DNA from 2 places in the Cytobacillus spartinae genome. Region 2 is predicted to be linked to the other one. Evidence: riboswitches for the same ligand, from Rfam matches in the RefSeq annotation. Region 2 holds a riboswitch; the other holds the start of a gene.
The links. Region 2 has a riboswitch for thiamine pyrophosphate ahead of ACFYKX_RS07885 (ABC transporter substrate-binding protein). Riboswitches for the same ligand answer to the same signal wherever they lie in the genome.
Positions count from the first base shown of each region.

Region 1 (15,592 bases), 340 kb from region 2:
CTTTATCACATCATTCGAGCTCTCTTCAAGATTTACCGAATCCACACCTTTTGCTTTTCCGCCTAATCCAACTAAGCTACTAACCTCAGCGTAGTTTCCTCGTATTATACAAATATCAATTTCTTTTAGAAGTTCCAGTGCTTTGTTTTTTCTAAAGCTTGAAGCACCAACCCCAACTGGATCAAAAACAATGGGAATCCCTAGTTGATTGGCTTTTTTTCCAGCTACTTTCATAGATTGGTACCGCTCCTCGTTAAAGGTCCCAAGGTTTAGCAATAGGGCATCAGCTTTACTAACGATTTCCTCTACTTCCCTCGTGTAGTCTGCCATAACGGGGGATGCGCCAATCGCTAAAGTAACATTTGCACAATCATTAATCGTAACTTGATTGGTGATATGGTGAACTAATGGATTGTTGTCTTTAATAAGCTTAAAAAGATGCTTAATTTCACCACACTTCACGTATTTACCCCCTACCATAGCTGATGGAAATGGTGAGTCGGCCCGTGTCCTTGACCAATAGAAATACTATGCTGGATTGCACCGGTAATGTATTCCTTAGCCAAATGTACTGAATCTACCACACTATTTCCTTTTGCTAAATGTGCAGCAATTGCCGAAGACAAAGTACATCCCGTACCATGTGTATTTTTTGTAAGTATTCTTTCTTGGTAAAAATGATGAAACTCGGTGCCATCATAAAGGACATCAACTGGGTCTCCTTCTAAATGTCCGCCCTTCAAAAGTACATATTTAGGTCCAAGCTCATTTAGTTGTTGACATGCTTCCTTCATATCTTCCTCACAAAGAATTTTCCTTCCTAAAATGGCTTCAGCTTCTGGAAGATTTGGGGTCACAATCGTTGCTATAGGAATTAGGTCTTCTTTTAATGTCTGAACCGCTTCGTATTCAAGAAGGTGATGACCACTTTTTGATACCATTACTGGATCAAGAACAATATTCGTTGCCTTAACATTTACAAGAGTTGATACAACTGTTTTAATAACGTGTGAGGATGATAGCATCCCAATTTTCACTGCACCTACTGGAATATCTTCTAATACCGCTTCCATTTGGTCTTGAATGATGTTTGTTGGAATGGTCGCAATGGAACGTACACCTGTCGTGTTTTGAGCTGTTACTGCAGTAATTACTGACATCCCATAAACCTTTAGGGCTGAAAAGGTTTTTAAATCAGCCTGAATTCCTGCCCCACCACTGGAGTCTGACCCTGCGATTGTTAATGCTGTTTCCACCCTAGTCCCCCTCTTTCTCCAACCTTTTTAAAATACGCTGTTAAAATAATAAAACCAATCGTTGCTCCACTCAGTGAACTAACAATAAACGCAGGAATAAAACCAAATAGAGTTGCTTCACTTCCTAAAAGCAAAGTCGCAATGGGATAAGAAAGCATAGCACCGAAAATCCCTGTCCCGATCACTTCACCAAATGCTGCATAGATGGTCTTTTTGGTTTTTAAAAATACTAATCCTGCTAATAAAGCACCAATCATACTTCCTGGAAAAGCAAATAATGAACCAGTCCCCATGATGTTCCGGAGCAACGAAACCGTGAAGGCTTGAGCGACTGCATAGTAAGGTCCTAATAGGACAGCTGATAATACGTTGATGAAATGCTGCATAGGAAAGACCTTTGCAAAGCCAATTGGAATATAGAACATGTGGCTTGTAAGGGTTCCAATTGCGACCATCATCGCTGTCAAAGTCATTTTGTGTGTTTTCCTCATAAAAAAATCCCTCCAATGATGTAATTTCTTAGCATGGAGGGAAGTTAAATATGCAAATTTCTATTGTTGGAGTCAAAAAAAGCAGACTCCAGCAACAGGAATCTGCGTATGTAGACGTCAGTCAATACACTTCCCTCCGCTGGTACTAACCAGATCAGGTAAAAGGGTCAAAGACTTAAATACGGGTCTTACTCTCAGCCGGCCATTTATCCGGCACCCCTAGTGACACATATTATGCTATTTTCATAGCTACTATAACATAACCATATTTAGTTGCAAACAAATTTTCATCAAAACTATAACCAATATATGAAAATACCCTTTTTAAATACTCAAGAAGCTCCGATAAACGGAGCTTCTCTCATTAATCATTTTTTGTTAAATCAATGGCTTTCTTAATATCTTTAAAAGAGTTAGATTTTCCGTACATAAGTACTCCACCTTTATATACCTTTGCACCAAATACAGCTAATATAATAATTGTTACTAAAAGAATTCCGATACCAAGAATCGGCTCCCACACTGGTAATGATAGCATCCCTACTCGCATGAACATGAGCATAGGTGTAAAAAACGGAATATAAGAAGTAATCGTTATGAATGGTGTTTCTGGCTGACCTAGCCCGAACATGGCAATCATAAAGCCCGCCACAACCATTAGTGTCATTGGCGTAATCATCTGCTGTACATCTTCAATTCGACTTACTAAAGATCCTAAAAATGCAGCTAAAGTTGCATACAGGAAATATCCGAGTACAAAAAACACGACAGCGTAGATAATGGTTGCAACAGGAACGTCACCAAAGCCAAAGAAGCTAAAGAATCCGCCTTCCATTGAGCTTAAATTTTGTTTAATAGAGAAATACCCTACCCCTAACAAAACAGCTAATTGCGTTAAGCTAAGTAATCCAATTCCTAGTATCTTTGCAAACATTTGCTTAATAGGAGATACACTTGAGATCAAAATCTCCATAACGCGTGATGACTTTTCCGTTGCTACTTCCATGGCAATCATGTTCGCATACAGAATAACAGCAAAATAGATAACAAATAGTAAAACATAAACAAGTCCTCTAGCTTGATTTAACTCTTCTGCCGTTTTCGCATTTTCTTCAAGAGCCACTCGCTCAAACGAAATAGGTTCGTATAGTTTACCCAATTGTTCAGAAGTTAAATTGATTTGTGTTGCTGCAAGCTGAGTTTTAATCTGTTGTAAAGAAGATTGTAAATCCATAGGTAAACTAGTATCTGCAATCGTCATGGATTTATAGGTAGCAATAGGAAGATTTTCATTGTTAAAAGATAACACTAGTAAACCATCATAATTACCTTCTTCAACTTCCTTCTCTCCATCCGCTTCACTAGCATCTAATTTCGTTAATTCAACTTCCTCATTAACTAAATTTAATTGTTCCTCCAAGGGTTGAAATAGTGCTCCTGTATCATCAATGACAGCAACTTTATCACTATCTTCTCCATCATTAAAAGTACTGATTATGTTTTCCAAGTTGGTTAATGCTAGAATAATACCCACTGTAATAATGGTTGTAATAATAAATGATTTTGTTTTTAATTTGCTCAGGTAAGTATGAAATAATATGATCCAAAAGTTATTCATAGGATGCACCTACTTTCTCTATGAAAATATCATTTAAGGAAGGCTCCTCTAGAACGAATTTTCGAATAAAACCCTTTCCTACAACCTCACTTAAAATTTTCTCAGCAGTCTCTTCTCCCTCAATTTGTAGATGAATACCTTCCGGAGTTGTTTTTGCTTTAGTCACACCTGGATAGTTTTTAAGGAACCCAAAATCTAAATCTCCATGAATGATTAAATTTTTTCTACCAAAACTGCGTTTAATCTCTTTTAAAGATCCGTGAACAACTGGGCTTCCTCTATGCATGATACACAAATGCTCACACATTTCCTCCACATGCTCCATCCTGTGACTTGAGAAAACAATCGTAGTTCCTTTCTCTTTTAAATCAAGAACTGCATCTTTTAGCTGTTCTACATTTACAGGATCGAGGCCACTAAACGGTTCATCCAGGATTAATAACTTTGGCTTGTGAATAACGGATGCAATAAATTGAATTTTTTGCTGGTTCCCTTTAGAAAGTTCCTCTACCTTCTTATTGGCATATTCAGGAACTTTGAATCGATTTAACCAATAGTCTAGCTCTTTTAAAGCATCTTGCTTTTCCATGCCTCTTAATCTGGCTAAATAGACAATTTGATCCTTAACCTTAAGCTTTGGATAAAGTCCCCTTTCCTCTGGTAAATAGCCGATTAAATGGCTAGTGGTATAGTTAATGGGCTTCCCATCCCAACTAATAGAACCTTCACTTGCATCTAAAATCCCCAATATCATTCGAAAAGTTGTTGTTTTTCCGGCACCATTTGCCCCTAAGAATCCGAACATTTCCTTCTCTGGAATCGATATTGACAAAGCATCTACAGCTGTAAATTTTCCGAACCTCTTCGAAACACCTTCTAGCTTTAATACCATCTCTCATTCCTCCATTTCATTAACTTATACGGGTAAGTTTTAAAAAAGGTTCATTTTTCCACAAAAAATTTTCTTTTGCAAGAAAGAATAAATTATGCAAGAATAATAGTATAATCAACTATCTGAATATTGAAATTAGGGGGATTTACATATGAAAACTTACAAATTAACAGCTTTTGAAGCAAATGGAGAGAAAATCCTTGATGAAGGCTTTGAGGCAAAGGATGACAACGAGGCAAAAGCTTTAGGTGAAAAAATGCTTAAAGAAAAAGATGCTCTAGAAAAAACACACAGATGCACCTCTCCAAGTGGAAAGTTAATTCTGTTCCACCGTTAAACAAAAAGACTGGTCCTCTACAGAGAGCCAGTCTTTTTGTTTAAGAGCATTATTTTCCTCTAAATTGAGGCTTTCTCTTTTCAATAAAAGCTTGAATGCCTTCCATGTGATCTTCTGTTTGTCTCATTTTATGTTGAGCATATTTTTCAAGCTCTAACGTCTTTAATAAATGTGGGCGATTTCTTTCCGCAAGAATCTTTTTCGTTTTAATCATCGCCTGTAGTGGCTTTGCTTGCCACTCCGCAATTTTATTATTTAAAGCCTCTTTATAATCAACTGCTACTTCATGAATTAACCCAATCTTCAATGCCTCTTCAGCTGATAACGGTTTACCTTCCCAAATTAGGTGCTTTGCTTTATCTTCTCCTAATCTGCGCTCTAAGAAGAAATGAGCTCCCCCATCTGGAATGAGTCCGATCCCAATAAAATTCATTGCTAGCTTACTATTTTCATCAGCAAGTATGTAATCAGTTGCTAAGGCTAAGCTTAATCCTAGTCCAGCAGCTGCACCGGATACAGCACTTATTGTTACCATTGGAAGGCTATAAATAGTTACAACCAATTCATTAATAGCATCCATAATATTGTAGAAATCGTTTTCATCTTTAACCGTAGAAAGCATGGATTTGATGTCTCCACCGGAAGAAAACGCTCGCTCATTTCCTGTTAATACAACAATATCAATATCATCGGATGTGCTAATCTCCTTTAATCTTGCAACTAGCCCCTTAATCATTTCCTTATCTAATGCATTTAGGCTTTGTGGGCGATTCATTTGAACAGTTGCTACGCGTCCTTCAACATGAACATTCACCGTGTTTGTTACAAACTGAGTAGACATTTTTATACCCCTCCCATTTATCTCACTATTTTTATTATATCGGCTTTACTATATAGAAAAAACCACTTTCCTAATATTTATGAATATTTTTGTAATTTAATAGATGAAAATAGGATCAGAGATAAATCTCTGACCCTTTTAAACTTAATTCTTTTGTAAGTAATCTTTTTGAACTTGATCTCTTAAAGCGCGTTTTAAAAACTTTCCGACCGAAGTCTTTGGAATTTCTTCTAGAAATAAAATATCATCTGGAAGCCACCATTTTGCAAATTGCGGTTTTAAGAAATCGTAAAGTTCCTCTTTTGTCGCTCCATCTTTTTCTTTTAAAACAACACATGCAATTGGGCGCTCCTGCCACTGCTCATGAGGAACAGCTACTACTGCTGCTTCAAACACTGCTTCATGTGCCATTAACGCATTTTCAATATCAACAGACGAAATCCATTCTCCACCACTCTTAATTAAGTCTTTCGTTCTATCTACAATTTTCATAAAGCCTTCTTCATCAAGTGTGACAACATCCCCTGTATAGAGCCATCCATCACGGAATGTGTCAGCCGTTCTCTCATCTTTAAAGTACTCAGATGCAATCCACGGACCTCTAAGTGCCAGTTCTCCCATCTCTTTTCCATCCCAAGCGACTTCCCCGTCTTTTCCAACGACTTTCATTTCTAAGCCTGGAACTAATATACCTTGCTTCGCCTTAATTTCTAGCTTTTCTTCTTCTGAAAGCTCCTCTTGATAGCTTTTTAAAGTAGAAATAACTGCTAAAGGACTCGTTTCCGTCATACCATAGGCATGCTTAAATGGAATGTTATGCTTCTGTTCAAACGCTTTAATCATTCCTTTTGGTGCAGCTGAACCTCCACATAGAATATAGCGAAGATTGCTTAAATCATATTTCTTTTCTTCGAGTTCCTTTAACAGCCCTAACCAGATGGTTGGAACACCAGCTGTGATGGTAACTTTTTCTTCTTCTAGCAATTCTGCTAAAATCTTCGGAGTAAAATATGGTCCAGGTAGTACTAGAGTTGTACCGAACCAGACTCCTGCAAATGGCAATCCCCAAGCATTAACGTGGAACATTGGTACGACAGGTAGAGCAACATCTTTTTCACTAACAGCCGCACTATCAACCATTCCTAGTGCCATACTGTGAAGAACGGTTCCTCTATGAGAATATACGACCCCTTTCGGATTACCTGTTGTTGCTGATGTGAAACACATACCAGCAGGTGAATTCTCATCAAGGTCGTCAGGATACTCGTAATTAGGGTTCCCCTCTTCAAGCAGCTTTTCATAGTGATAGACAGGAGATAATGTCGTTTCTGGAAGCTCATCCTCATCTGTCATAATGACGTAAGCTTCAACTGTTGTGAATTCATCCTTACATTTTTCTATTAATGGAACGATGTCAGCGTCTATCAGTAATACTTTATCTTCAGCATGGTTAATAATATATGAAATATGTTGAGGTGCTAAGCGAATATTAATTGTATGAAGTACTGCACCACTACATGGGATTGCAAAGTAAGCCTCCAGGTGACGATGGTGATTCCATGCAAGTGTACCAACCTTATCTCCTCGTTGTACTCCAAGCTTTTCAAGACTATCAGCTAGTCTTCTCGTTCTTTCAGCCATCTCCTTATAAGTAAATCGTTCAATCCCTTTTGTTGTTCGTGAAATGACCTGTTTCTTAGGAAAATACTTCTCTGCTCGTTTGATCATTTGCGTCATTGTTAAAGGTGTTTGCATCATAATAATTTTATCCCTCCATTTAGTAAACGCTTTCAAAACCTAGCTCGTAAAATCTTATGACAGGCTATATATAAAACATTCTCTTTTTTTCGAAAAAATCCTGTCTGTAAATTCATAATATTAGAATAATTTAACATCAAAGGAAAAAAGAAGCCTAAACGAGTTAGACTTCTTCTTTCACATTGGTATTTTTCATAAATAATTCATTTAAGATCTTTATTTTCTTATTCGTATAATCTTCGAATCCATCATTATACGATTTAGGATCCTTTGGATTTGCAAATTGAGTGATTTTTCCTGTCACTGGATCAATAAACTTACTAGCTGCCCCACAGCCTAAACCAATGATGGTTTGTTGTTCTTCCATAATCATAATATTATAGATGCTCTCTTGGTCCCGTAGAGAATACCCGACATTCTCAAGATTACCAAGAATGTTTTTTTGGCGATACAGATAGTACGGAAGATAATTGTGATCTTTTGTCCACTTTTCAGCAAGCTCCATCATATCCTCTACTTCATTCCGATCAGCCACTTTGTATTTATCCTTGTTCTTTGTCATCTCAGAAGCACGTTTAAAGGAAAGCGTATGAACCGTTAATGATTCAGGCATTAGTTTTTCCGTTTCATTTAAAGTATGAGTAAACTCCTTGACTCCCTCTCCTGGCAAACCAATAATTAGGTCCATGTTAATGTTATTCATCCCCATTTTTCTTGCAAGATGATACTTTTCAATCGTTTCATCAACCGTGTGATGTCTCCCAATTGCTTTTAATGTCTCTTGAATATAGGATTGAGGATTAATACTGATCCGGTCAATATTCCACTTTTTTAGTACCTCTAACTTTTCAGGAGTTATCGTATCAGGTCGACCAGCTTCCACCGTTACTTCACGAATATCCTGAACATTTGGGAATGAAGCATACATCTCTTCATACAGCATGTCCATCTCTTCTGCTGTAATGCTTGTCGGAGTCCCACCACCATAATAGACCGTGGTAATGTTGATATTGTTATCTTTTAACCACTTACCAATTTGCCTCATTTCGAAATGAAGGCCGCCTAAAAAAGAATTCACTGAACCTTGACGTCCATTAATCGCGTAAGCAGGGAATGTACAATACGCGCACTTAGTTGGGCAAAAAGGAATGCCAATATAAATGCTTACTTCTTTTTGCAATTCATACAAATCTGGTACTGCCGTTAATTGTCGATCAATGATTTGTTGCATTAAAAATATTTTCTCATCCGTTATCAGATACTCATCCATCAACTTCTTATGTGCCTCTTCTTTTGGCATACCTTCTCGAAGTAGTTTATGGAGCAGCTTGGTTGGGCGAATTCCCGTTAAAATTCCCCACTTCTGAATCATACCTGTCCAATCTTGTAAAACGGTTAAATATACATGAGACACAGCTGTTTTTATTCGTCTAAATCGGTCTTTTTCAGTCTCATTATTAGGGAGGTCTTTTTCAAAAGAAGCAGTGAAAATTTGACCCGATTGATCTGTAAGAGTTGCTCGAGCCTTTACTGTTTCCGCGATAATTAGGGCAAACTCTACGGTAATGTCGGTAGACTTGCCTTTATCCGCGAATAGTATCTCAGTTTCTTCAAAGAATAGGTTTGCTATTAATTGAAGGGGACGATGAAACCGCTCATCTTCAATACCTTTTATATAAATTTGCATAAGATCACCTTTAAAATATATTTGAACATAAATTTGTCTTAAAAAGTTAACTTTTTTAAGTGTACTGAATGGATGTTATGAGGTCAATAAATTAGGGAGACTAGTTTTTTGGAAATTCAGGTTATAGCATGGTTATTCTCGAGGTGTATTCCGGAGTATATTGGACTTGTTCCACCTTATTTTCGCCGTCCACATGGTTATAATGGACATATAGAGCAATATATTCGCCGTTGCTTTTGTTTTATTGGACAAACAACCACTTTTATTCGCCAAACCAAAAACTTATTCGAGCGCAGTCAGGATATCGGCTGCTTTTTTATATATTTCGGCAAGTATCTAATAGTTATCGGTCACTTTTTCACATATTTCAGCGAGTATCTTACATTTATCGGCGACTCTTCACAACATTTCGGCAAGTCCTAGGATATCGACCACACTTCACACCTTTCTGCCAGCCTAATAATGTTAACCAGCCCTTTAATTCCCCCCGACTCATCGCAGTATTGTTTAGCAACCTCATCACACACGAAATAAACCAAAAAAGGGATGACCACCAAAGTATGATCATCCCAAATAATTTATTTAATGATATTCATTTTGCGTAGGAATTCAATCGGTTGCTGCTTTCTAAAATGCTCTTTTACCATGTACCCGACACCTTGTTGGTTATTTGAACGAGTTACCCAATCAGCTGCCTGCTTTACTTCGACAGGTGCGTTACCCATTGCAACTCCCAATCCTACTTGCTCGAGCATGTCAATATCATCGACGGAATCTCCGATGACAACCATTTCATCTCTACTAATTCCCAGTTGTTCCCCTAAGTATAACAATCCATTTAACTTAGAAACTCCCTTTGGGACAATATCTAATCTTAAATCATTTAATTTTACAAGATCAACCTCTGCAAACATACTTTGCATTGCTTTTTGGGCATCTTCTAAGTCTTCTTTATGTTCAAAATACACTTCCATTTTAGGAGGTGTTGACGGGTCATCTAGTAGAGTATCACTTAATGTATCAACGAATTGCTGAGAATAAAAGACAGGGTCGCCAGAAGTAAAGACTGTCTTTGCTAGTAGATTATTACTTACTTTTGATTTATTTGCTAATGAATATTCTTCGTGAACAATTCTAATTTGGCAGGAAAAACCTTCTAGTAAACGGACAATCTCGAAAGTAATGTCTTCAGGGATACGTTTTGCCTGAATGGGCTTGCCTAATGTATCTGCAATATATGCACCTCGGTGAGTGACAAGTTTAGAATCTAACTTTAAAGCCTTCGCCACCTTTTTTGCAGATGGAAAGCTTCTAGAAGTAACAAGTGTTACATAAATTCCTTTTTGACGAACATATTCTACAGCTTCTTTTGTTGACTTGTGAAGCCGACCATTTGATTGGAGAAGTGTTCCGTCGATGTTTAATGCAAGCAACCTATAAATCATTTTATATTGCCCCCTATTCTCGATGTTTTTATCCTTACAACACATGTATGTGCGATTTACTTTGATTAGAACAACTAATAGGGACAAAGTTATGATTTCTTTTTTTAGGCTCTTTTCTTAAACTTAGCTGCTATATAAAATACTTTATACTTCCCATAAACGGATTTAGAGAAGAAAAAATCCCACGAAGTATCATGGCATCCATGTTAGTGACAATATTCGAAAAGCAACAAAAGCCTTTTTTATCATGACGAAATTAACCTTGAAAAAATTACCAAGGTCCAGCTATGAATAAATCTTAAATTTCGTAACAAAACTAGAAATGTAACAAACAATAAAACTACACCAAGGAGATGATTAACATGGCAAGAAGCAACAATTCAAACCAATTACTCGTATCAGGCGTAAAGCAAGCAATTGATCAAATGAAGTATGAAATTGCAACAGAGTTTGGCGTAAATCTTGGTCCAGATACATCTTCAAGAGCAAACGGTTCAGTTGGTGGAGAAATTACAAAACGCTTAGTACAAATGGCTGAGCAACAATTAGGCGGAAGACAATTTTAATCTTACTTAATTAGTAAGCAAGTTTACTTAGAAACTGAAAGAATCCTCTCTTATATTAAGGAGGATTCTTTCTTTTAAAAAAACGTATTTATTGTACCATTTCTTTTATCTTTTCAACTGCATCAAATAACGATGCTGCTTGATAATCAGCATTCGTTTCCCCTTCACCAATAAAAACGGTTTTACAACCAGCCTTTTGTCCAGCCTCTATGTCTCTTTCATGGTCGCCAACCATGACGCTTTTTTCTAGGTTAATTTCATATTTTCCAGCTAGGTTTAACAGCATTCCTGCATTCGGCTTTCTGCATTCACATCCGGCTTTAGGTTTATGTGGACAGTAAGTAATCTCTCGAAAACGCCCACCTTTTTCTTCTACTAATTTCTCCAAATGCTGATGTATTCTGTGTAACTCCTTTTCTTTTAAGAACCCTAGTCCAACTCCACCTTGATTAGTTACAACAAAAATTTCAACATCCTCTTTACTTATCTCAGCCACTGCCTCAGCTGCACCATCTAGTAAAAATAACTGTTCTGGCTTATTAACGAACTTGACTCGATCAGTTAAAACCTCATTCAATACACCGTCACGGTCTAAAAAAACAGCTCTTTTCATAATTAACCTCACTGTCTTATAAAAGTAATCTGTCACATTAAAACTTCCTAGTTATAAGAATATACGAAAAGAAATACCTTTAAACAGGAAAAAGTATCTGAAGCGGGATTCAATTTAAGAATGGCAAAATAAAAAAGTCCCCCATATAGGAAGGACTTCTTCATTTACCCTTTATGCTTGCATCGCACCGTACAGTTCTTCTAAAGGCTTCATAATAACCTGGTTTAATTCACCAATTACCATGCTCATTCGTTGTTCTGCTTCCATTAGTTTTGAAATCTTCTCATGTTGTTGAACTAGAGCCACCATTTTTTGAGCTTGGTCAACCTCTTCTTGACCAATCTCTTGGCCCATCATTTGTTTTTGTTGTAGTTGTAACTGAATGTTACGGAAGTTCTCAAACATTTGCTTAGCTGATGGATCAGCATTTACTTCGTCATACATTCTCTTTAATGTATTATACTCATCACTTTGTCTAATTGCCTTTTCTAATTCATACGCCGAATCATGTAAATTTACTGCCATACGTTTCATCTCCCTTTCCGCATTAACCCCCTATAGTAGCCTTTTTCTCTTTAGTGTTAATCCCTAAAGCAACAAGGCAACAATAGAAGTCCATCAAAACAATCCACTCTACTATAACAAACTATGTCATGAATTGCGAATTGGGCACATTTTAATGGCAATAAGGTGGTAGTTGTATTTTATAAAAAAAGGACAACAAAACCTTGAAACAATCCGATTAGGCCACCTAACAAAGCTCCTAAATACGTAATCATTTTTAGTTCGCTTCTTGAAATAGATAAAACCATTTCCTCGAGGCGTTCAACGGAAAACGTCTCAACCTGTTCTCTAACGATTTCAGAAATATGAAGCCTTTCCATTAGTACTTCAATACGAGTTGACAACCAATCACCTAACATCTGAACCGCATTAGGTACAAGTTTTTCAACAACCTCATGTTTATATGGCTCCGCTATAACCGAGATAGGTGTTTGAAGGAATTGATCTACCCTTATAAATCTACGGCTATATTGCTTAATCATCGTACGTAGATGGTCTTTTCCAAATTGTTCTTCAACGGTTTCTATCTTCCATTCGAGAACTTTATCCCACTCTTTTCTTAGTAGGGTAGTAATCAGTTCTTCCGTCCCTTCACTATTTAAAAACTTAATGAGTTCAGGTCGAATCTTATCCGTAAGATTTACATTTCCTAAAAACATCTGAAGCATGTTCCCTAGCATTCCACTTCTCTCATTGAGAAAATCGTTCAGCATTCGTTCAATTCGTAATTCTCCCTCCGTACTTGAGAAATAGTCGGTTCCCTTTGAAAGGATATAGGAACTAATTTGTGGGATCTTTGAGTTAACCTTTTCAATTAACTCTTGAGACAGAATAACCTTGATAGGTTTTTCCCCATACTTCTCCATTAAGCTTTCATACTTTTTATCTATAAAAGCATCTAATTTTGCTTCTATTCGTTCTCCACTATCCTTTAATCCAAACCTTTCAAAGACTTCTTCCAACGTCTCATCACGATTAAGGAATTGATCTAATTCCTTTTGAACTATCAGTGACATGTCATCTTGAAAGTTCTTATTCAAAAATTTACGCTGAATACTTTCAGGTGTTAATAAATGGTTGACAACCATTTTCCCTAACTGTTCTGCAAGCTCTCCTCTACGTTTCGGGATTAACCCAGGAGTAAAGGGAACTTTCCAACTCCCAATATATATTGGCTTATAAGGCCTAAACAACATCTTGATCGCTAGCGAGTTGGTAAATCCACCGATAATGGCTCCTATGACAACCATAAATATGATGGTTAAAGCAATATTCATTTTACATCTACCTTCCATGGTTATAATTTAGCACACATAATTTTACTTTTACATACGATGATATCAGCACATGCCCATTTCTTCATTATAAATGTAGCTCTAGTACGAGTACAAATAAAGTGTGGGCTAAATCATGTTTTCAAACCCAATAAATGAGGAATATATATGTCTGATTCTTATTTACCTATTACGGTCATTGCGGATAAAATGTTTCAAAAAAAGAACGAAAATTACCTTATGATAAGTAGTTCACTCGCCTCCTATTTAGGAATAACCTTTGAAGAAGTTATCGTGTTGAGTTTAGGCATAAAAAAAATACAGGTTAGAGTATTTAGAGGGGATTTACGAAAAGATGAGATGGTATTCGGAAGGGACCTTTACCAGCAGCTCTCTCTTCCTGAAAAAGAAATTCGTTTCCTAACTAAATATCGTAAATCCAATAAAACTCTTTATATAGGCCCTATAATCGCTCTAATGACTGAGCTTCAGGAAAATGAGGAAAATATAGGACCAAATTTTCGATCTGTTCATGCTTTTTGTGAAGAACTTCATCACGGGACATCTTCTATCGGAGGATTTTTTTATGTTTTTCACGTTAAGAACTTTTCTCAAACAGGGATTGAAGGCTACTATTTTGAAGATGGTAGCTGGCGAAAAGACATGTTACCTTTACCAAATGTGATCTACAATCGGATTCATTCCCGAAAACTTGAATCAAGTAGCGCTTTTGGCTCAGTAATGGATACCATTAACTTGCTTCAAATCCCAATCTTCAATGAAAAGTTCCTATCGAAATGGGAAGTTCATAAGATCTTATATTCTGAGGAACACTTACAACCTTATCTTCCTGATTCCATGCTTTTTACGAAGGATCATCTCTTACTTTTATTTAACAAATATAAAGGGGTTTATATAAAGCCGATAAACGGTAGCCAAGGGAGAAATATTATCAGGCTCTACTCGAAAGACTACAGAATACACGCCAAGCTATCCTCTGGAACGAAGAATGAAGATGAACTGTCTTTTGAATCTTTATCTCAATTTACTGAATGGTTTAATAAAAGGAAGTCCAAAAACACCTACTTAGTTCAGCAAGAGATTCCATTATTAAAATTGAATGAACGTCCACTTGATTTTAGGATTTTATGTCATAAAGATTATCAGGAAAATTGGAAAATCACCTCAACAGTAGCGAGAGTATCAGCAGAGCAGCAATTTGTTTCTAACATTGCTCGTGGAGGCGAAACGATGAAACCACTAAAAGCCTTATCGTCATTGTTTGATCGCCAAACTGCTACTCAGCAAGTCATTCTTATGAAGGAATTAGCTATCGAAACAGCCAATATCATTAGTCAGTCCTCTACAGGTATTGTAGGAGAGCTTGGAGTCGATATTGGTGTTGATCATACAGGAAAACTCTGGATCATCGAGGTAAATTCGAAGCCCTCCAAAAACTTTGAGGAACAAGAAGTTAAGATTCGTCCATCAGCAAAAGCGATAATTGAATATTCGACGTCATTAGCTTTTAATCAAATGTTAAGACTTGATGAAGCTTAACAAGCACTAGAATGCTAATAAAATATATAAGGGGGAGTGACTAATGTTAACTCTAGGATTTATAACGTTAAACTTAAGCAGTGAATTAACCTACTTTACTGAAATTGCTAAAAGAGCAAAAAAATTTAATATTAAATGTTATCGGTTTATACCATCTCAAATGAATCCTTTAACTGAGAAAATAGTCGGTGAACATTTTAGTGATGACGATAGATGGGTTCGCTCAGAATTCGAGATCCCAGAAATATTGTATGATCGCTGTTTTTATGGAGACGATTCACATTCTAAACAGTGTATGGCGATTGTCAACTGGTTCAAAAGCAGAGCAGATATTAAATTTCTAGGGCATGGACTTCCAAATAAATTGGATTTGTATGAAGTGCTAGTCCATTCAAAACTATCACCTTATTTACCTCAAACCCATAAAGTACATTCTCCCGAGCAAGTCATCAAGACACTTCAAACCACAAATCCAATCATTATTAAACCAGTAACAGGCTCTCAGGGCTATGGAGTTTATTTTATCGAAAAACTAAAAAATGAATTTAAAGTACGTACAGATAAAAAAGGCAAGCAAGTATCTCGAACCTTCCAAGATGCTCCAAAGTTATTAGCATGGTTAGACACACTTTTAGCAAAAAGAACCTTCTTAATTCAACCATATTTGCCATTAACGAACGAGAAAGACCA
Region 1 is NZ_JBIACK010000002.1:45,502-61,093, reverse strand. It holds gene thiM (hydroxyethylthiazole kinase) at 1-462, opposite strand, end outside; gene thiD (bifunctional hydroxymethylpyrimidine kinase/phosphomethylpyrimidine kinase) at 474-1,256, opposite strand; gene thiW (energy coupling factor transporter S component ThiW) at 1,241-1,747, opposite strand; TPP riboswitch at 1,862-1,978, opposite strand; gene ACFYKX_RS06295 (ABC transporter permease) at 2,112-3,365, opposite strand; gene ACFYKX_RS06290 (ABC transporter ATP-binding protein) at 3,358-4,257, opposite strand; gene ACFYKX_RS06285 (YhzD family protein) at 4,409-4,594, shown strand; gene ACFYKX_RS06280 (enoyl-CoA hydratase) at 4,644-5,435, opposite strand; gene ACFYKX_RS06275 (long-chain fatty acid--CoA ligase) at 5,580-7,193, opposite strand; gene ACFYKX_RS06270 (coproporphyrinogen III oxidase) at 7,357-8,880, opposite strand; gene ACFYKX_RS06265 (Cof-type HAD-IIB family hydrolase) at 9,459-10,325, opposite strand; gene ACFYKX_RS06260 (small, acid-soluble spore protein, alpha/beta type) at 10,688-10,891, shown strand; gene ACFYKX_RS06255 (D-glycero-alpha-D-manno-heptose-1,7-bisphosphate 7-phosphatase) at 10,980-11,504, opposite strand; gene ACFYKX_RS06250 (YlbF family regulator) at 11,676-12,029, opposite strand; gene ACFYKX_RS06245 (DUF445 domain-containing protein) at 12,209-13,345, opposite strand; gene ACFYKX_RS06240 (YheC/YheD family endospore coat-associated protein) at 13,511-14,902, shown strand; gene ACFYKX_RS06235 (YheC/YheD family endospore coat-associated protein) at 14,946-15,592, shown strand, end outside.
Region 1: it holds a riboswitch for thiamine pyrophosphate, as region 2 does, so the genes downstream of both, thiW (energy coupling factor transporter S component ThiW) here and ACFYKX_RS07885 (ABC transporter substrate-binding protein) in region 2, are expected to answer to the same signal.

Region 2 (15,592 bases):
CTTTTTGTAAAGAAACCATGTGGAGTAAAAAATATCGTCTTTTGATACTCTTGATTTAACTTTCCTAGTACAAACAGAGCAAAAAGATCCTGAGCATGTATCACATCAAATTTTTCTAGATGTTGCATCCTTAAGAACTCTTCGAATACGATTAAGAAACTAGTATTTTTTATAATCTTTTCATTTACCTCACCATATCTCTTTAGCATATATGCTCTAACTTCATTCGCTACTTCTGGTATTCGGTGCTGCAAATCTTTCTCTGACATTTGATTTGGAGAAAGAACCACTACTTCGTGCTCCCTATTCTCGAATCCCTCTTTTACGGATGTTATATAATGGGATAGTCCTCCCATGTGCGGATACTCAAAGAAGGTGACATATAGAATCTTTAGCTTGGATGTTGGCTTCTTAGTGATGGACTTTTTTTTTCCGAAACTTTGAAAAGTTTCCACTAAATGATGATGGTCTTTGTTCATGATGCCATAATGTTGGTCCATTACATGAAGTAAGCTAGAATGAAAAGGGCAACTGCTCTCTTTAAATTTCAACGTTTTCACCTCCAAAAGTTGAGGATGGGAATTATTTATAAACTCCAAGCTCCTTGCCCCAAGTGGAGATTTTGTCTAGATGATACGGTATTAATTCCCCACCACGATCTTCAAAGAGTCTTCGAAACTGAGTGTGTAGTCCCTTTTCTAGTGTTCTTTGTAAATAGGCCATCTTATATAAATCCATTGGGTTTGTTTTAAAATCAATCCCATGTTTTTTCATTTCCATTGTATATACTTCTACACAATGAGTACGAATTTCTTCTCCTCTTGGCTGCCAGTCTTTTCTAAAGGCTAAAAGGATTTCAACTAATACAATCATGTCTAGCATAGATGGAGCAAATTTTGCAGATTCCCAATCAATAAACTGAATGTTCCAAGGGGCTTCTTTGGAAACATCATGACTACATATATTTTGCATATGAAGATCACCATGAGTAATGGACGATCCACCTTCTAACAATTCCGGGAAAAAGTCTGGTCCATTACTATATAGCTTTATTAGTGATTTATGGTAAGGTTTAAGCACATCCTTCATCCGCTTGTCCTTAACCCCTTCATTAAGAAAATCTACCGTTTTATTTACGTACTTCGTTCGCTCTTTTTTCATTTTGGTAGAATCATATACCGGGAGCCAAGATTTCCACACGTCACCTTGCTTCTTGAATTTGTCTTCATAGGTATGGGCATGTAGTTTTGCGAGGGTTGGAATAATGTAGTCAAAGTGCTTCGGCGTAAAGGTTAATTGTCCTCTAATTTGATGAACAAACTCCATGAAGACCCATGTCTCGTCTTTGTTAACCTTTTCTTCAATAAGGTAAATTTTAGGTAAAAACTCCCTCATAACTGGGTAGGCCTTGTGGTATAAATTAATTTCAACTTCGTTTTTATAGTTAGTGGAGTTATAGATTTTAAAAATTATAGGGAATGGTCCTGTGGCTGCTTTGACAGACAATTTATAAATACTGCTTCTTTTTGTGGACTTTAAACACTCTATACTAGGTTCTATTGATACCTTTTTCCCTATAGATTGGGATAGCTTATCGTCAGTCTTTAATTTCTGAAAAGATCCATATAAAGTTTTGGAGTCATACAATGCTTTCATTCCTTTCTTTTCCAATAATTAACTAAGTGGGACCATGTGCTTCTAATAAATGGCATAGGATCATCCCACGCTAGTAAAGCAAATTCCTTTTTTCCTTTTAAGCCCGTAAAGAAATCTCGTACAGTCATGAGTCCCCGTTTTCTTTTTTCAAGGAAGGTTAAAAAGTATCTTACAAGATATATCCACTTGACACCTTCAATCTGTTCAAGCCTAGGGGATGGATTCTGATTGGTTAGGTAGAGATAATACATATAGACAAAATCAATTCCTGATTTTTCAGTAATACTATGTGTTAACCAAAATCGAGGATTAATTTCGATAAACTTATATATTCCATCCCTCGGGTCTTTTTTAAACTCTGCCATTCCAATTCCTTTAAGGGAAATCTCCTTAAAGAAAGGTAGTGTAATATCAACCAGTTCTGGAATTCGTTTACTAACAATATGTGCCCCTGTTCCAAAATCCATCGGAAACTGATGATTTTTTTGGAGTGTAAATAAAGCAAGTAGATTCATTTGGTCATCATAGAAAGTCGCCACTTTATAAAAGCATTGGTTATCCCCTGGTATAATTTCTTGTATGATTAGCTCCCCTAAATCTCTATACATCTGATATTCAATTCTTAATTGATCCGAATTCTCAATTAAAATCGCTTTTTTATTTAAACTTTTCCGAAACTCATGCCCATGTACAGGCTTTAGAATACAAGGAAAATCAAGCTTTTCAATCGCCTTTTCTAACTGTTCCTCCCCTTCTACAAAGTAAGTTTTCGGACATGGAATATGATGTTTTACAGCCAATTCATAAGATTTCTTCTTATCTAGTACTGCTTCAATCATGTCGTGTTCGGGGTACAAGAAAAGATAATAGTTACTCAATTCTTCTCGATATTTAGAAATAAAAATAACATAGTCATCAGCACCCGCAAATAATACGGGTTTTACGGGACAACGATTGGATAAATCAATCAAAAAATCTAGTAGTTCCTTCTCCTCGTTTAATGGACTTGGGCACACCCCACATTGGGCTAACCGAGACTTCCCGGTAAGAAAAGGTCTTTCTGTGTCATACGCAAAAACTTTTATACCTTTTCTCGCAAGACTTCGAATTATCCCAACTCCGTTTGCGCTAAAATCGAGAACAACAGCAGGATGTTCATGCTCCATTCTACCCCTTCTCCCTATCTAGAAATCTATTATATATATCTTCAATAGTTAAAAGCATGGCATCACTCGTTAAATGTTTTTTTGCATATTGATAAGCATTAGTAGCTATTTTCTCCCTATTGGTTGGATTATTAAGTAGATACCTAATGGCTGTAGCAAGTGCCTTAGAATCTCCAGGCTCTACAATAATTCCAGTCTGGTAATTCTTAATGATTTCTGGTATCCCTCCGCAATTAGTGGAAATAATGGCTGTTCCACTGTGCATTGCCTCTATGATGGATATTGGTAAGTTGTCGTTGATTGTAGGTAACACAAAAATATCTGTTTGACCAAGAATCTTAGGAACATCATCCCTGGTTCCAAGAAATTTAACATTAGTTAGGTTTAATGTTTTTGCTTGTTCTTCTAATTCAGTTCTCATTTCGCCATCACCTACGATGAGTACCTCAGCATTAGCAATATGTTTTCTGACTTGATTTAGTGCGTCTAGTAAATATTTATGCCCCTTTCTAGGTCCCAACCTAGCTACGGTTGAAATCACGAGGCTATTACTCTTTTTCGCTCCTTTTTTTGCTGCTTTATCATCAAAATCAATTCCCGTATTCACTGTAGTCATTTTTGATTCTATGGCTCCAAGCTTTTTCAAAGGTTCACGGAACGAATCACTTAAAATGATGATATGGCTGGCAAACTGAATGGCCTTTCTCTCCATTTCAGTATAGTAGACTTCTTCAATTGAACCCTTTTCGATTCTATTAAACTGTAGCCTACTGAACGTGAACATCCCATGCGGAGTAAAAAACAGCGGTTTTCCATAGCTTTCATTAAAACGACCTAGTATATTAGCTGTAAACAGGTCCTGAGCGTGGAATATATCATATTTGCTCAAGTCCATTTTTTTCAACATTTCCTCATAAATGTACAAAAGTCGTGAGCTTTGAATAATTTTGCTATTGCTTGTTCCATATCGATTATGAAAGAATGTCTTAAGTTCAGGAACAACGGCTTCTCTTAACTCTCCAACCTTCGCACTTGAAAATTGATTCGGTGACACAATGTCTACTTTGTGTCCTTGTTTTTTCAGTCCGTTACTGAGGGTGGTAATATAATTCGATAAGCCTCCCGTATGCGGATAGTCCCAGAACGTAGCAATTAGAATAGATAGCTTTGCTTTTCCTGGCTTTTCTTTGGACTTCTTTTTCTTTTTAGATTTTTCTTTTCTTTTTCCGATTTTCTCCTTGTTTATCGTTTCAAATGAGGTTGATTTTACTCGGTAGTAACGATCCATCTTTTCGATGATGTATGGGTATGGAAAAATTAACTCAGCTTTCACTTCCAAATCCTCCTTATCATTTCAAATGCTTCTGCATATGGTACCCCGACAGTCATTCCCCTAACATTTGCCATATGTTTTACACCTTCGTATGAGCGTGGATGAGGGTAGTCTCTCATTTCCACATCGTAATACTTAAGTGACGCTATCTTGTCATCAATGGTACTTGTGATATCGACATAATAATTTGGCTTAAATGTCTTATCGTTCGTATGAATATTCCATTCACTTGACGAAACGGTTTCAAAGGTAAGTAATTCAATGGGTTTCCTGTTTGGAAGTGGTCTTGCCGCTGTTAACACTGCCTGAAAGGTTATTTGATGATCACGATTCAAATCACCGTAGTGATGAGTGAAAATTTTATCAGGGTTATACTTATTTATTAAGTCTTCAATATCCTTATTTAGTTGGTGAAGTGGCAACATTTCTAATTCTAGATTAGGATATTCAAGAAAAATAACCTCATCTATCCCAATCTCTTTATTTGCTAACCGTCCCATATCTTGTATGTGGTGAGCTTCTTCTTTTCTCCCTAATGCTGTAATGACCGAAACAACCTTACAACCGCTATCTACTAGTCTTTTTAGAGTTCCAGCCAACCCCAGAAGTTCATCATCTGGATGGGCAGCAATGACTAACACACACTCTCTCATTCCCTTCACTCCTATAAATCTTGTATTACGGTTAATATATGTAATAGGTCTATTAGACGAAACAGACACTAGCCGTGGGCTAGTGCCTTTCTTTACAAAATCTTAATTTTTACTTCTACCTTTGCCTATTGTAATTCCTCCACTAATAAGTTGGAGTCTTAAAGAACCATCTGAATCTACCCATATAAAATAGTCTTGCCCTGTCGTAACAAATGAACCTGAGTCTATTAGTTCCTTCCCATAAAACACTTTGATTTTATCTCCTAATGTAAGTGCTCTACCGAGAAAAGGAATTTCACGTACATGGTTAACTCTATAGTCTATAGAAGTGTTAGCCAGTTCAAAGGATGACTCTTCTATAGATTGGTCTTCCACTTGATCTACTTCAATAACCACTTCAGGTTGATTTTCTAGAGAACCTGAAGAGATTTCCTCTAGAAAATTGAAATCTAACATATTTGGTGATGATGTCATTTTATCTTGTATAACATTTGTCAAATGGTCCCAATTAATGAGAGAGTCCGGAATGCTATTTTTATCATTAGATTCCACCCATTCATCCTTAGGTTCATCCGGGCTTTGCTCACTTATATGATGGATCAATCTATCCTCCTGAAATTCCACTTTTCCTTCTATATTTAGAGGATCAGCCGAATTTACCTGGGCTTCCTCGTTTATAGGTTGCATCTCTTCTTCTTGATATTCTCCCACGCTTTCTACTTTAGAAGGTATAACAGTTTTCTCTTGAACTGGCTTTACACTAAACACTGGTCTAAAATTTGATTCCTTGACATCTTCTTTAGGTTCGAGGGCATTTGAATCTTTCACTTCAAAGATTAAAGTGCTGTCTTTTATATCATATTTTACCGATTCTTTTATAGGTGGAGACAAAAAGTCAATTTTAAATTGGTTGAGACTTTCTCTTCCTATATACCTTACTTCAAATTGATTTCTATAACGCCTAAATGAGAACCTCTTCTTCCTTTTACGATGTCCATAAGCTTTCGGATTTTTTTTACGATTTGTCATTTGCCCTTCCCCATTATCCATGCCCGTTCTGGTTGAGACTTTCCCACCAAGCTCGTCTTTCGTACTCGTCCTCTTAGATAAAACATTTTTGTGTAGGTAACTGATGTAGATCGATTGATTATGACACGAGAGCTCCCTTATAAATTTCTTCAGCAAGTACTCAGAATAGATCTTCGGCGTAATATATTCATTTATATATAAATAACAATTTGTCATTATTTTCACTCCAAAGATTTTATATTAATACCAACTTATTCCCATGCAAAATATAGGTGATTAGGAATGTATAATAATGGAAAAATAGGCTGAACTCTCCATTATTCTAGACATATATATAGATAAAGGTTTTAACCTATTTTTAATAAAGGAGTGATTAATATGGTAGAAAGGAATGATTCGGAAAATCCTTTTTCATCTAAGTTCAAAAATCAATTATCATTTTTGCAATCCTTAACTGCTGCTGAAGCACTTAACTTCATTTTTAGTATGGGGGATCATATTCAGGTCTTCTCCGGTGATAAACGACTAGACTATAAAGGCTCATTTGTTGTGGCGACTGATAATCTTTTAATTTGGGTTAATAGCTCAGGTGAACTGAATGTTCAGCACCTTGGAGGTCCAATAAGCATACGGAAGGTTCACGACCCTAAAAAAAAGGACCGTAAAAAGAATAAAGAAAGTTATAAAAATCATAAATCAAAAGAACAAAAACACATAAAGGATGACCGTCAAACAGTTGACGAAGAAATCATAACCTTTGCTAAGTACGAGGGGAACTTCGAACAGGATTCTGACCCAGAATTAGAATCTGAAATAGAGAATGATATTGAAGAAAGCGTATCTAGGGATGAAAATTTTAATCTGAACCATGAATTAACCGAGGTGTTGATAGCTACTCAAGATCCTTTTGATAAAGAGATTCACGAAGATAGTAAACCTATACTTGAGCAGGATCTCATAACTGATGAAGGACAAGAAGATATTTTAATGGAGGAATCTAGTGGAACTAACTCACTTGAAGTGGAATCTAGTGAATTAGCGGATGCCGAGGAACACAGCTTAGAGAACGACAATCATTCATCGATTTTAGAGCTACCTCACGATCTCTCCTTTGAGCCTATTGAAAACGATTATTTATCTTATCAAGATGCCCTAGCAGATGAATCCCCATCAGTTGAGAATCAACTTCTTCAAGTGATTGACGAACCTGAATCTTCTAGTCATTTTGAGGAGCCTTTTCAAGAAAGAGATCATATAGAAAAGGACGATGATGGAGAAGGACAAAAGTACTAGCCTATCATTAATAGTCTTTTAACCAATTTAAGTTTAAAACTAGTAAAAATGACCATATTCACTAATATTGCAAAAAATAGATGATTCGCCCTTTCCACTTTTCGTAAAACGGCATAAAGATAGAGTATACTAAAAAGAAAGGAGGAAACAACATGACATTTTTCGGTGGGAATGACATCGATAATATGGCTGAGTTTCTAAATAGAATTTTAACATTAGGGGACAAAATTGAGGTATTATCTGGTGATGACGACATCGACGAAGGTTCATTTGTGTATGCAAGTGGAAATGTCCTTGTATGGGTTGACGATGATGGTGATCTAAATACAACTAATTTAGATAACATCACTGTCCGCAAAATATAGTCTTTACTAGAATGGCTGGGTAATCCCCAGTCATTTTTTATTTGTATACTTATCTCGAAAATAGGTCTATGCCCTTACACTCAATTCAATTTTTAATACTATATATAGACTAATAAATTCATATATAGGAGGCTAATCCATGAGTCTAGCACACAAGTTGAACGAGGTCTTTACAATAGGTGATAAACTAGAAGTGTTGTCAGGAGCAGAGAAACTTTTTTGCGAGGGAATATTCCTTTCTGTAGAAGATGAGTTCCTAGTATGGGCAAATGAAGAAGGCGATGTTCTGTTCACCCAATTGGATGGAGTAACCATTAAAAAGTTATAAATAGACTATTAAAGAAACTAAAATCACCTTTCCTAGCAAAGTCTTTGGAAAGGTGGATACATATCTATGCTTGTATATATGAAAGTCCTAAAAGAGATTAAACCTAGTTTTCCTATTTATATTTTTTCCATTCAGAGTAGACAGAGGGTCTTAGTTGATTAACATGTGCTAAAAAATCACCTGAGAGTCCATACTTTTTGAACCCTTTTAATAACTTTGTTGGAACCGGACTTTCCGAAGAAAAGGCTCTTTTATGGTCGATTACTTTTAGATTTCCTTCTTCATTTATAAGTACATGTCGTATTTCTGTGTCCCATCTCGTAAATCCGATCTTTTTTAATTCATCGAGCATAAGTAAAATTTTATTTGTTAACTCTTCCGTAATTTGCTGCTCTTTTTTTAAAATACGTGCAAGTGAAGTACCCTTTACAAATTCCATCACGATATAATTTTTGCCATATTCGTATAAACGAGGGATAACTGGTGACGATTGTCCGGCTTGAAGCGCTTCTAATTCCTTTTCTTGAATATCTTCTTTAAAAAATAGTTTTACACACTTATCATCAGAAATTCTGTACACCTCGCCATCTTTCCCGTCTCCTATAAGAGTATATTCCGCTAACTCTTTTCTAGTAATCCTTCCTTCTCGATCCGTGTTATCTTTTTTAAAATAACTCTCCACTGATTTCACTCCCTAGCTTCATTGATTTCCTTTCCTTTATCCTATGAAAATACACTGTAGTAGGAAACGCGGACAAAAGTATAATTTCAATCAAGATTTGCTAGGTTTTTTCGTGGTCGTCAATTTGACTGTATCATTTTACATTTTAAATGTTTTTCATTTGTAATTTAGTAAAATATACTGTATGGAACATTCCTCTTTTTAAGGTATTACTAATAGTATTTAAAGTATCTCTTAAATGCCTATAAATCATATAAATTGCACATACTAACAATTATTAACATATGTACATTTTCAATTCCTTATGTGATGGGGTTTTGCTCAATGAAGAAGTTTTTTAAAGCCAAGTTTGTCGGTGGGCGTATTTACAAAACTGGAATTGCCGTTTTTGTAACTGCAGCCCTATGCCAATACTTTAACCTTCCAGCTATTTTTGCAGTAATAACGGCGATTGTTACCATTGAACCTACTGCATCTGATTCTATAAAAAAAGGAGTAGTTCGTTTTCCGGCTTCAGCTATCGGGGCTGCTTACTCTATGATTTTCACCTATATATTTGGTGACCAAGCTATCACCTACGCATTATCTGCCGTGTTGACCATTATTACTTGTCACAAGCTTAAACTAGAAGCTGGGATTCTCGTTGCAACGCTAACAGCAGTAAATATGATTCCAACCACACATGACCATTATTTAGAGTCTTTCTTTGTAAGATTAACGACTACTTCTATTGGCCTGGCTGTTTCTACTCTTGTTAATATTTTTATTTTTCCACCTAACTATTCAAAAGATATTGTTAAAAATACGGCTCATTTATACGAACAATCAGCCAATTTATTGATGGAACGAATAAAGGAAATGATGAATGGCAAAATCAATAAAAATAATCTATTAACGTTTGAAAAATTAATGAAGCAAGTTGAGAAGACAGAGCAACTCTGCCAATTTCAGCGTGAGGAATGGAAGTACCATCGCCATACAAAGCTACAAATGCGTGAGTATCATTATGAGCATAAAAAACTTTTTGTTATAAGACAAATCCTTTACCATATTGGAAATTTAATTTATATGCCCGTAGAAAAAGATATCTTCAACTCGACGGAAAAACTAAAAGTGAATCATACCATCAAATCAATATCAAATATTTTAAGTTCTGAGAATCACAATATTCCAAAAGAGCATTCAATATTAATTAATGATCTATCTGAAGAGTTTTGGCAGATGAGGAAAAAAATAGATGTTCAAGATCATACTACTAAACATCAACACTTTCCTTCTAAAGCAATCATTTATTTCGAACTGCTTTCAATCGATGTTTTAGCACAGGATCTTCAGAAAATACATAAAAGCGAGTGGAAACAACAAGCCATTACCGTTCCTGTTCAAAAGTTTAATAAGGATGTATGAAGCTGAGCTAGCATAGTTATTTGCTCGTGGAGTATCCTAACCTTGAGGTGACTAGCTAAATGATAAACAATACGAACGAAGATTATAAAAAGAATCAACAGGACGAAAAAAAAGAGGTCTTAGAAATAAGCTCTACAGGATATGGTTTTGAATCTCATATCACTCCAAAGGAAGAAAATAAAACTACAGAACCGGTTGAATAAAATGAAAAGAACAAGGCATATTTGACCTTGTTCTTTCTGTATATTATTGGTATTTAGTACGAAGTTCAGATGAGTGACTTTTTTAATGTATGAATACGGAAATTTTTGTGCTAGTGGATCGATTTGCATAAGATTTCTTTTTAAAATTAGGACGTTTTGTCAATTTGATAAGCTTAATTAATTTTGTATAAGAAAATCAAGCACTTATGCACGAATTTCCGATTATATGCACGAATTTCTAAATTTATGAACGAATTTCAGATTTATATGCACGATTTTTTCAACTTATCGATTATTCGACTAAATCCGACAAACCAAAACCGCAAAAGGCAAGCCAAAAGAGCCTGCCACAAATACAACTATTTCGCAAAACGATGATTCCCAATTTCAGTCGTAACTGTTTTTGTACGAAGCCACTTGCTGCTAGTCTGATCTGGATTGAAGAAATATAAAGCGTCAGTAGCTTGTCCTTTAAGGGCAATTGCAGCTTCGACAGCAGCTTTTGACTCATCACCAGCTGGATCTTTGATCATTCCGTTATCAACCGGTTGGAATTGTCTTTTTTCATAAATAACATCTTTAATCGTATCTGGGAACTCATCACTTTCCATACGGTTTAATACAACTAATCCAACCATTATTTTCCCCGCATATGGCTCCCCTTTTGCTTCCGCATGAACTAGCCTTGCTAATAAATCTTTTTCCTTTTCTGTGATTCCTTTAGGAACAATAATCTTATCTCCGGCCTTTAAATGGCTATTAAAGTTTATTTGTTGTAGCTCGATTTCAGATACTCCATGTTCAAGGGCAATTTTAAAATATGTGTCCTCATCCTTAACTGTATATATATCAATCCCATCAATCGTTTGGGCAGATGATTTAGAACCAACATTCATTAGTTGGAATGAGAACATGATCATAATTGTAAGTAAACCTACAATCTTCTTCATCGTATCTCCTCCATTTTTTTAATTTAACATACCTACTACGGTAACATACTTTCCCCCTGAATTTTCGCGCCAATTTTTACCACAAGAGATAAAAGAACTATTTTCTAAAATAATACATTCATTTTGCTAGCCAAAAAAAAAGAATCTGTTATAATGAAAATGCAATTAAATAGGTAAGAATAGTAGGGGGACCGGTGTTGCCGGTTGAGATTTCATCCTTAAGATGTTGACCCTTTGAACCTGATCTGGTTAAAACCAGCGTAGGAAACATATTCTAAAACAATGTTGTACATATATTGTTTGTAAATATGCGCCCAGGTTCTTACCTTGGGTGCTTTTTTGTTAGGGTCATTCCTTTTATCCTCTTCTATTCTTGCATGAACAACCTAGGAGGTACTATATGAAGAAAAAATGGTTAGCAATTTTATCCACTGCATTCTTATTAGCTGGGTGTGGCGCAAACGAAGAAAATGAATCTGCAAACGACCCGAAGAAAGAAGAACTAGAGAAAGTTACTGTCGTACTTGACTGGACACCGAATACCAATCATACGGGACTTTATGTAGCAGCTGATAAGGGTTACTTTGAAGAAGAAGGCCTAGATGTTGAGATTATCATGCCTGGTGAAGCTGGAGCAGATCAGCTAGTAGCTTCAGGTCAATCTGAATTCGGAATAGGTTACCAAGAAAGTGTTACACAGGCTCGTGTTCAAGGAGTACCATTGGTGTCAATTGCAGCTATTATTCAACATAATACGTCTGGTTTTGCCTCTCCTGTAGAGAAAAATATTAAAGAACCTAAAGATTTTGAAGGCAAAACGTATGGTGGTTGGGGCTCTCCCGTGGAGGAATCTGTTATCGCTTCACTGATGCAACAACAAGATTCAGATGTAAGTAAAGTTTCTTTTGTAAACATGGGTGATTCCGATTTTTTCACAGCTGTTAAAAGAGATATTGACTTTGCTTGGATTTATTATGGTTGGACTGGTGTTGAGGCAGAGCTACGCGGAGAAGAAATTAATATGGTCTACTTAACGGACTACTCGGAGAAACTAGACTATTATACGCCAGTTTTAACAACAAATGAGAAAATGATATCAGACAACCCTGAAACCGTTAAAGCATTTGTAGCAGCTGTTTCTAAAGGCTATCAATTTACGATTGACAATCCTGCTGAAGCTGCAGAAATTTTATTAGCTGCTGCACCTGACCTAGATGCTGATTTAGTAAAAGCAAGTCAAGAATGGCTATCCCCAAAATATCAAGATGATGCAAATAGATGGGGAGTACAAAAACAAGAAGTTTGGGAGAACTATGCTTCTTGGATGTATGAAAATGGATTATTAGAAAAAGAATTGGAAGCTGAAAAAGCATTCACAAACGAATTTTTACCTGAGTAAGGAGGCATTTGAATGAGCAATGCGCTTGTTAGTATTCAAATACTGCCGAAAACAAAAAATGGGGAAAGTGTAATCCCCTACGTTGATGAGGCAATATCAATTATTCAAGAATCTGGTGTTAAATACGAGGTTCATCCATTAGAAACAACCATGGAAGGAAATCTTGAACATTTACTTCAAATCATCACTCAGATGAATGAGAGGATGATTGAAATAGGAAGTAGCAATGTAATTTCTCAGGTAAAAATTTTGTATCAGCCTGATGGAGTGTCCATGGATAAACTTACGGAGAAATATCGTCCATGAAGACTTCGTTAAAAAGAGGATGGAGACCTGCACTGGTTCTCCTCCTTTTATTCATTCTATGGGAAATTATCGTAAAGGTAGCTGAAGTACCTGACTGGCTTTTACCTCCTCCATCAAAAATAGGAAGTGAAGCAATTATTGGGTGGGGTAATTTTTCTCCACATTTACTTTCAACAACAAAGCTTGCTCTCCTCGGTCTATTGATAGGATCATGCATTGGCTTAGTTACTGCCATTATTCTACATCTTATTCCATTTATTAGAGAATCTGTTTATCCATTGTTAATCCTGTCTCAAAATGTACCGATTATCGTCCTTGCTCCGCTGCTTGTCATTTGGTTTGGATTTGGATTGCTACCGAAAATAATCGTTATAACACTCGTATGTTTCTTTCCAATAACCGTCGCAGCTTTAGATGGCTTTAAGCAAACAGCCCCGGAATTGACTCATTATATGAAAATGGCAGGAGCAACAAAGAGTCAATTATTTTGGAAGCTTGAATTTCCGTACGCCCTACCTTCTATTTTTTCAGGTTTAAAAATTTCTGCTACTTATAGTGTAATGGGCGCTGTCATATCCGAATGGCTAGGTGCAAAAGGCGGTATTGGTGTTTATATGACCCTTTCTTCCTCCTCCTTCCGAACAGATCGAGTCTTTGTAGCCATCTTTGCAATTATGATTCTAAGCTTAATCTTTTTTGGAATGATAAAACTTGCAGAAAATAGGCTTGTTCGATGGCAGAATAAGGGGGATGAATAACCTTGAGTCTCTTAACAGTAAAGAATCTAACAAAACAGTTCGGGAATAACCCGGTCATCCAACACTTAAGTTTTTCGATAAATGAAGGTGAATTTGTTTCTATTCTTGGTCCATCGGGTAGTGGAAAAAGTACCCTCTTTCATCTCATCGGAGGAATCCTTTCCCCCAACACAGGCTCGATTCAATTAGCAGATCAAGAAATTACGGGGAATCGTGGCCATATTAGTTACATGCCACAAACTCCTTCTCTACTTCCATGGAGAACCGTCTTGCAAAACGTACTATTAGGACAGGAATTGCACGGAAAAAAAGACAAAGAGAAAGCAAAAGAGATGTTACAAATAGCTGGTCTTGAGCAGTATATAGATGCATTTCCCCATGAACTTTCTGGAGGTATGAAACAACGGGCAGCCTTTATTCGCGCACTCCAAAGCCCCCAGCCAGTCATTTGCCTTGATGAGCCCTTTTCTGCCTTAGATGAATTAACTCGTCTTGATATGCAAAAATGGTTGTTGTCTATCTGGGAAGAGTATCGTAGAACGATTTTATTTATTACCCATAACATTGAAGAAGCCTTATTCCTATCTGACCGAATCATCATATTGTCTAATAAACCTGCCAATGTAAAAGATGATTTCTTGGTACCTTTTGATAGACCTCGTTCAGAAGAGCTTCTACTCCAAGAAGATTTCTTACACTGGAAAAAGAAAGTACACTTTTCTCTAAAAGGAAGTGATTAATTGGTTAATTTAATTGATGCTCATGTGCATCTTGATCTTTATAAAGATGATGAGTTAGAACAACTCATGACCATGACCAATCAAGTAGAAAGCATAATTTCTGTCTCTTTTCATTTGGATTCTTGTAAGAAAAATTTGCTTTTAGCTGAAAAGTTCGAGAAAGTGAAACCAGCTTTTGGGTTTCACCCTGAACAGGCTCTTCCACCAGGACAGGAGCTTGAAGAACTTTTCAATTGGATTAAAGAAAATCAAGATAAAATGGTTGCAATTGGTGAGGTTGGTCTCCCATTCTACTTAAGAACAGGTAAAAACGTTGTTAATTTTTCATTAGAAAGATATTTAGAGGTATTGGAGCAGTTTATCCTCTTAAGTAAACAATTGGATAAACCAATTGTTCTTCACGCTGTATATGATGATGCTCCAATTGCATGTACCCTTCTTGAAAAGCATTCTGTAACTAAAGCACATTTTCATTGGTTTAAAGGCGATTACAAAACTCTTGAAAGAATGAAGAATAATGGTTACTTTGTTTCAGTTACTCCTGATATTGTATATGAAAAAGAAATTCAAGATCTGGTTCGTTGTTACCCACTAGAACAAATAATGGTTGAAACCGATGGTCCATGGGCATTTGAAGGGCCATTTAAGGGTACTCTTACTAACCCGACTATGATGAAGGAATCTATTAAGGTCATATCACAAATTAAGAAGCTTACTGAACCTGAGGTGTTAGAGCAAATTTATAGGAACACAAAAGATTTTTATGGGCTCTAAATACGTTAATCCTAAACCCCAGCTAGAAGTATCCTTGCTGGGGTTGAGTCTTTAACCTAATAATTGCTTTTTCATTTCCATAAGCTGTTTAAATTGATGGTCCAATTCCAAATATTTTTCTTCCCCTGGCGTAAGAAAACTTAGTTCACCTAAAATCGCCGTTATTTGGTTATTGATGACCATAAGTTCCTCTTCCTTATGACTATCTCTGGACTTTTTTGATTTTTCGGTTCCTAAATACTGTTTAAGCCCCTTTTCAAATCGCTTGATTTGTTTATTTTCAAAAATTAGCAGCTTATCGCTGAGTCTTTCAAGAAAATAGCGATCATGCGAAACGGTTAAAATGGTACCTGTAAACTCAGAAAGCGTTTCCTCTAGTTGCTCCCTGCTTGGTAAATCTAAATGATTTGTCGGTTCATCGAGTATCAATAAATCATAGTTCTTCATTAGAATATCAGTTAGCTTGACACGAATTCGTTCACCTAGACTTAAAGAATTGACTTTCTGTATAATCTTATCCTGTTTTAAACCTAAATTTGCAAATATCGTC
Region 2 is NZ_JBIACK010000002.1:387,970-403,561, reverse strand. It holds gene ACFYKX_RS07950 (glycosyltransferase family 4 protein) at 1-500, opposite strand, end outside; gene ACFYKX_RS07945 (hypothetical protein) at 583-1,647, opposite strand; gene ACFYKX_RS07940 (carboxylate--amine ligase) at 1,653-2,822, opposite strand; gene ACFYKX_RS07935 (glycosyltransferase family 4 protein) at 2,824-4,110, opposite strand; gene ACFYKX_RS07930 (PIG-L deacetylase family protein) at 4,152-4,808, opposite strand; gene ACFYKX_RS07925 (hypothetical protein) at 4,911-6,053, opposite strand; gene ACFYKX_RS07920 (hypothetical protein) at 6,216-7,130, shown strand; gene ACFYKX_RS07915 (hypothetical protein) at 7,283-7,495, shown strand; gene ACFYKX_RS07910 (hypothetical protein) at 7,635-7,823, shown strand; gene ACFYKX_RS07905 (RIO1 family regulatory kinase/ATPase domain-containing protein) at 7,936-8,505, opposite strand; gene ACFYKX_RS07900 (FUSC family protein) at 8,830-9,912, shown strand; gene ACFYKX_RS07895 (hypothetical protein) at 9,972-10,115, shown strand; gene ACFYKX_RS07890 (cell wall hydrolase) at 10,475-11,065, opposite strand; TPP riboswitch at 11,240-11,349, shown strand; gene ACFYKX_RS07885 (ABC transporter substrate-binding protein) at 11,466-12,464, shown strand; gene ACFYKX_RS07880 (thiamine-binding protein) at 12,477-12,770, shown strand; gene ACFYKX_RS07875 (ABC transporter permease) at 12,767-13,528, shown strand; gene ACFYKX_RS07870 (ABC transporter ATP-binding protein) at 13,531-14,268, shown strand; gene ACFYKX_RS07865 (TatD family hydrolase) at 14,269-15,042, shown strand; gene abc-f (ribosomal protection-like ABC-F family protein) at 15,094-15,592, opposite strand, start outside.